DNA from 2 places in the Priestia sp. JNUCC 25 genome. Region 2 is predicted to be linked to the other one. Evidence: riboswitches for the same ligand, from Rfam matches in the RefSeq annotation. Region 2 holds a riboswitch; the other holds the start of a gene.

Region 1 (3,205 bases), 2.0 Mb from region 2:
CGCTTCGACTTGTAAACGACATTGTCGATTTTGAATATATCGTCACATCTTCTAATTTAGAAGCGCTTATTTTAGAAATGAATTTAATTAAAAAGCATGATCCAAAATACAATATCATGCTTAAAGATGATAAAGGTTATCCCTTTATTAAGATTACAGCTGAAAAACAGCCCCGACTTGTTATTACAAGAAAAATAAAAAAAGATAAAGGGAAATACTTCGGTCCTTATCCTAACGTTCAAGCTGCAAATGAAACAAAGCGGCTTCTTGATCGCATTTATCCATTAAGAAAGTGCTCTACCATGCCAGACAGACCTTGTTTGTATTACCATATCGGGCAATGCCTAGCTCCTTGCGTAAAAGAAGTAAAAGAAGAGCAAAACAAACAAATTATTGAAAATATCACGCGGTTTTTAAATGGTGGATATGAGCATGTCAAAACAGAGTTAACTGAAAAAATGTTAAAAGCTTCAGAAGAACTTGACTTTGAACGGGCTAAAGAATATCGAGATCAAATTGCTCATATCGAAGCGACAATGGAAAAGCAAAAAGTAACGTTTAATGATTTTGTTAATCGAGATGTGTTTGGCTATTCTTATAATAAAGGCTGGATGTGTGTTCAAGTTTTCTTTATTCGCCAAGGGAAATTAATTGAGCGAGAAGTTTCTATGTTTCCTTTTTATAAAGAGCCAGAAGAAGATTTCTTAACTTTTATCGGTCAGTTTTATGCCAAAAATATTAAGCCAAAAGAAGTGATGGTTCCAGCAACGATTGATGCAGAGTTGGCTGAGAAATTAGTAGAAGTAGAGGTTCAGCATCCAAAGCGAGGCAAAAAGAAAGAATTAGTAGAACTTGCGTGTAAAAATGCAAAAATTGCGCTCGGTGAAAAATTCTATTTAATTGAACGAGATGAAGAACGCACGGTTGGCGCAGTTGAACGGTTAGGAGAAGAGCTTGGAATTGCCGCTCCTTATCGGATTGAAGCATTTGATAATTCAAATATTCAAGGAACAGACCCAGTTTCTGCGATGATTGTTTTTGTTGATGGGAAGCCGGAAAAGAAAGAATATCGTAAATATAAAATTAAGACCGTGCAGGGACCAGATGATTACAGTTCCATGAGAGAAGTGGTTCGCAGAAGGTATTCCAGAGCATTAAAAGAAGGTCTTCCGCTTCCAGATTTAATTGTTGTAGATGGAGGTAAAGGGCATTTGGCTGCGGTGCAGGATGTTCTCGAAAATGAATTGGGACTTTTAGTGCCTACAGCAGGTCTTGTCAAAGATGATAAGCACAGAACTTCGAATCTGATGATTGGCGAGCCTCCTCAAATCATACCGCTTGAACGCAATAGTCAAGAATTTTATTTGCTTCAGCGAATTCAAGATGAAGTTCACCGCTTTGCGATTACCTTCCACCGTCAAGTGCGCTCTAAGTCCGCTTTTCAGTCTGTTCTGGACGACATTCCGGGAGTGGGAGAAAAGCGTAAAAAAGCTTTGTTAAAGTATTTTGGTTCGGTGAAAAAATTGAAAGAAGCAACGGTTGAAGATATTCGAAATTCAGGTGTTCCTCAAAACATTGCTGAAAAAATTTATGAAACATTGCAAAAATAGTCTTGAAATAATAGAAAATGTTTGATAAGCTATTAACTAATTTCATACGACACTTCATCAAATGAAGTGAAGATAGAGGTGCAAATTTAATCAGTACGTATCAGGAAGGGTATGAGCCCTTATGAATGATGCGGAAAGGGAAATTTGCCGAAGTGAACATTACCTCATAGTAATGATTGCTGGTTCTGCGTTGAATAAACGTAGGATTGTCAAGATGTAGATTCTTGGAGAGCTATCTCACGGCAGTGGACGGTTATGTTTTATAATTTTCGTTCGTTAAGCAATGAGAGCTCATCTCATTGCTTTTTTTATTGTCTGAGTAAAAAAATTTAGCTTCTCATCATCCTGCATATGCAAATTTATTGAAAAGGAATGAACAAAATTATGGCATTAATCGTTCAAAAATTTGGTGGAACATCTGTTGGTTCTGTTGAACGTATTCAACATGTAGCAAACCGAGTTATCCAAGAAGCAGAGCGCGGTAACCAAGTAGTCGTTGTTGTATCGGCAATGGGCAAAACCACAGATGCACTGGTGAAATTAGCAAGTGATATTACGGACAGTCCAAGCAAACGTGAAATGGATATGCTTCTTACAACTGGAGAACAAGTGACGATTTCCCTGTTAACAATGGCCCTTCAATGCAAAGGGTATGAAGCAACTTCGCTAACAGGTTGGCAAGCTGGCATCCAGACGGAAGCAGTTCATAGCAATGCACGAATCCAGCACATTGATACAACTCGTATTCAACGTCAGTTAGATAGCGGACGAATTGTAGTAGTAGCTGGATTCCAAGGCTGTTCAGAAGATGGAAGCATTACAACATTAGGTCGAGGCGGCTCTGACACGACGGCAGTAGCTCTTGCCGCGGCGCTAAAAGCTGCAAAATGTGATATTTATACAGATGTAACAGGAGTGTTTACGACAGATCCGCGCTATGTAGAAGATGCCCGTAAGCTTCACTCTATTTCATATGACGAAATGTTAGAATTAGCTAATTTGGGAGCAGGGGTGCTGCATCCGCGCGCTGTTGAGTTTGCAAAAAATTATCAGGTACCGCTAGAAGTGCGTTCAAGCTTAGAAAACGAGAATGGAACGATTGTTGAGGAGGAAGTTTCAATGGAACAAAACTTAGTCGTAAGAGGAATTGCGTTTGAAGATAATATTTCACGCGTGACAATTGAAGGGTTAAACAACGAGTTGCAAACTCTTTCTACTATTTTTACAGCATTAGCAAAAGAACAGTTAAATGTGGACATTATTATTCAAAACGTAACGGCTAATAATCGTCTATCCATCTCATTTTCTATTAAAACCGTAGACGTAGAAGCTGCTCTTGCTGTCTTAAAAGAATATAAATCTACTTTAGGATATACGCGTATCGAACATGAAAGCGGTCTGGCTAAAGTGTCGATTGTCGGATCTGGTATGATTTCAAACCCAGGTGTTGCAGCTGAAATGTTTGAAGTGCTGGCAGGAGAGAAAATTGAAGTGAAGATGGTCAGCACGTCTGAAATTAAAGTATCTACAGTTGTACCGCATGCTGATATGGTAAAAGCAGTTGAGACGCTTCACGTAGCATTCGAACTAGAAGA
Region 2 (3,205 bases):
CGACGATCAATAATTTGACAGCCTGGCAGCGTAAACTGATTTTGTTGATTTGCTATTAGCAGCTTGCTTACAATCAGTTTTGTTGTGCTTGTTCCAATATCTAAACCTATGCTCGTGATCCATTTCTGTAGCATGCTATCAATCCCTTATCTCGTTTGAATATGGTGATTATCATAAAACAGTTTTTTGAATATTTCACTAACTATGTTATCAAACCTGACACACTTTTGTGTAAACAAAGGTGACAAATGACAAAAAAGACTAAATCTTGGTAGATTTAGTCTTTTTTATTATGAGCGTGATTTAGTTACAATCATTCTTGATGCGGATGGAATTAATAGTGAAAGGATGATTAGACACGATAGCAACGACCCAATCATAGAAATCCCGTTCATTGAGAAAGAATACCATAGAATGGGCATTCCTTTTGGTGCAGCAAATCCCCAAAATATTAAGCCTGCAATGAAATGACAAAAATAACGCGCGAAACTGCCTATAATTAAAGATAAGATAATGAAAAAGAAAGCTTTTGATCTCTGGTTATTAGCTAAGTATCCTTTAATAGAACCCGAAAAAATTCCACCAAACCCAATAAAGGTAACGGCGATAATATACTCTATAAAAGCTTGCAACGGGGTTAAAATATATGCATTTCCTAAAGCTAATTGCAATATTCCCCATAAAAATCCAGATAAAGCTCCTCCTTTGACTCCCCATCGAAAGCACATAATAAAAATAGGAACCATAGAGAACGAAATGCTTACGCCTATTGCAATTTTTATAGAAGGTAAAAGATCAATTAAAAAAGCCAATGCTGCAAAAATAGCTATTTCAATTTTAGCCTGTAAAGGTAATGCTTTATTCACGTTTCTCACTCCTGTTTTTGAATCATTCATATCAAACGGTTTACACAGGAGTAAGCAAATATATGCTACTATTCCCACATTCCTACGCTAGCGTTAACTAACAGGTTCGAAGGGTCTGAACAATTTGTTCACTCTCAGCACGGCGGCTCCCCCTGTGGTACGTTCGGATATTTATGTAGTATTATGACAACATTTATTGTACCATATGTAACAAAATAGATTCGAGAGATTTCAAAGATGTTTCTATTTTCTGAATCTATTTTTTATAATGACAATCGTTTTAGTATTTGATATACTTCTTTTATGTCAAATGAATATAAAAAACCCTCATCCTAATCGATGAGGTAGAGGTCGCAGTTTTTAATAGTAAAGCAACTGAAATGCAGAGAACATTGAGGATGTTGCTTGAAAGGAAAAATTGCCGAAGTTTAGATCACTTCTCGGTTGATTTAAGCTGGGGCTGTCTCCGAACAGGAACAGAACTGTCACATCATGCAAGTGATGTGAAGAGCTATCTTCACGGAAGGTTGACGCGGTTTTCAGATTTAAAAGCGCGCACATATACTGCGGGCTTTTTTTATGTTATCCCGTCTCTTTCCGTACATTCGAAAGGAGTATTTATCTATGCAAGAGCAGCAAGAATTAAAACGTGGGTTGAAATCTCGCCACTTAACGATGATTTCATTAGGAGGAGCCATCGGAACCGGCTTATTCCTAGCAAGTGGTGGAGCAATTCATACAGCAGGACCTGGGGGAGCGCTTTTAGCTTACGCTATTATTGGTGTCATGGTTTACTTTTTGATGACCAGCCTGGCGGAGCTCGCAGCTTATATGCCTGAAGCTGGTTCGTTTAGTACGTATGCGTCTCGGTTTGTAGATCCATCCTTTGGTTTCGCTCTCGGCTGGAACTATTGGTATAACTGGGCTATTACGATTGCAGCTGAATTATCTGCTGGAGCCCTTATTATGAAATTTTGGTTCCCAAACTCTTCTTCTATTTTATGGAGTGCCCTGTTTTTATTAATTATGTTTGGGCTTAACTACCTTTCTGTAAAAGGATTTGGCGAATCTGAATTTTGGTTTTCATTAATTAAAGTAGTAACGGTTATCATCTTTTTAGTTATTGGTATTATGATGATTTTTGGTATCTTTAACAATGAAGCACCAGGTTTTAAAAACTTCACGCTTGGTGATGGACCCATTCACGGTGGATTCTTTACTGTCTTAGGTATTTTTATGGCTGCTGGTTTTTCATTCCAAGGAACAGAGTTGCTTGGAGTCGCAGCTGGAGAAAGTGAAGATCCGGAAAAAACGGTTCCTCGCGCAGTTAAACAAGTCTTCTGGCGCATCTTGTTATTTTATATTTTAGCTATTTTTGTTATTGGGATGCTTATTCCATACACAGCGGATTCATTAGCAAGTGATGATGTGCGGGTCAGTCCGTTTACTCTAATATTCGAACGAGCAGGTCTGGCGTTTGCAGCATCAGCTATCAATGCCGTTATTTTAACAGCCGTTTTATCTGCTGGTAACTCAGGTATGTATGCTTCTACGCGTATGCTTTGGAACTTAGCGAAAGATGGAAAAGCACCGAGGTTCTTAGCAAAAGTAAATAAACGAGGCGTTCCGGTTAATGCTTTAATCGCAACGGCACTTGTCGGTACACTTGCATTTGGTGCTTCATTTTTTGGAGACGGTGCGGTATACACGTGGTTACTTAACGCTTCTGGTATGTCTGGTTTTATTGCTTGGTTAGGAATTGCAATCAGCCACTATCGTTTTAGAAGAGCATTTGTTGCCCAAGGTCATGATTTGAGTGAACTTCCATATCATGCAAAACTTTTCCCATTTGGCCCTATCTTTGCCTTTATTTTATGTGCCGTTGTTATTTTAGGCCAAAACTATTCGGCGTTTATGGGTGACTCGATTGACTGGTACGGTGTACTTGTTTCCTATATCGGACTGCCTTTATTCTTAATTGTTTGGTTAGGATACAAATGGACGAAAAAGTCGAAACTTATCCCGTTAAAAGAATGTCAAGTAACAGTGAAAAAATACGAATAAAAAAAGCTCTCTATTCTTTTGAATAGAGAGCTTTTTTATGTGATCTGATCAGCAAAATAAAGAGATATATGGGCGGGCTGGTTTTTCATAACAAGCATATAACCTTTGAGGGGACGATTACAGTAATCAGCAGCTTCTATATAATAAATATGCTGAATTAACCTGCTTAAATGGGTTACAAAAGATGGAAGTTGATGAGTAGGAATGCTTTGGATGTAGTCTATGATTTCTTGTTTAGTTTGAAGGCCCGAATGGGTACATTCTAACAGATGAAA

Evidence for each region. A riboswitch is a leader RNA that binds a small molecule or an ion and turns the genes downstream of it on or off. The one in region 2 is predicted to bind lysine.
Region 1: another riboswitch for lysine. It lies ahead of JNUCC25_RS23720 (aspartate kinase); the one in region 2 lies ahead of JNUCC25_RS12840 (amino acid permease).

The regions. Positions count from the first base shown of each region.
Region 1 is NZ_CM132211.1:4,518,287-4,521,491, reverse strand. Features, by position in the region: gene uvrC (excinuclease ABC subunit UvrC) at 1-1,610, shown strand, start outside; lysine riboswitch at 1,676-1,853, shown strand; gene JNUCC25_RS23720 (aspartate kinase) at 1,995-3,205, shown strand, end outside.
Region 2 is NZ_CM132211.1:2,527,060-2,530,264, forward strand. Features, by position in the region: gene JNUCC25_RS12830 (ethanolamine ammonia-lyase reactivating factor EutA) at 1-134, opposite strand, end outside; gene thiT (energy-coupled thiamine transporter ThiT) at 291-896, opposite strand; TPP riboswitch at 929-1,029, opposite strand; lysine riboswitch at 1,204-1,388, shown strand; gene JNUCC25_RS12840 (amino acid permease) at 1,491-2,930, shown strand; gene JNUCC25_RS12845 (hypothetical protein) at 2,966-3,205, opposite strand, start outside.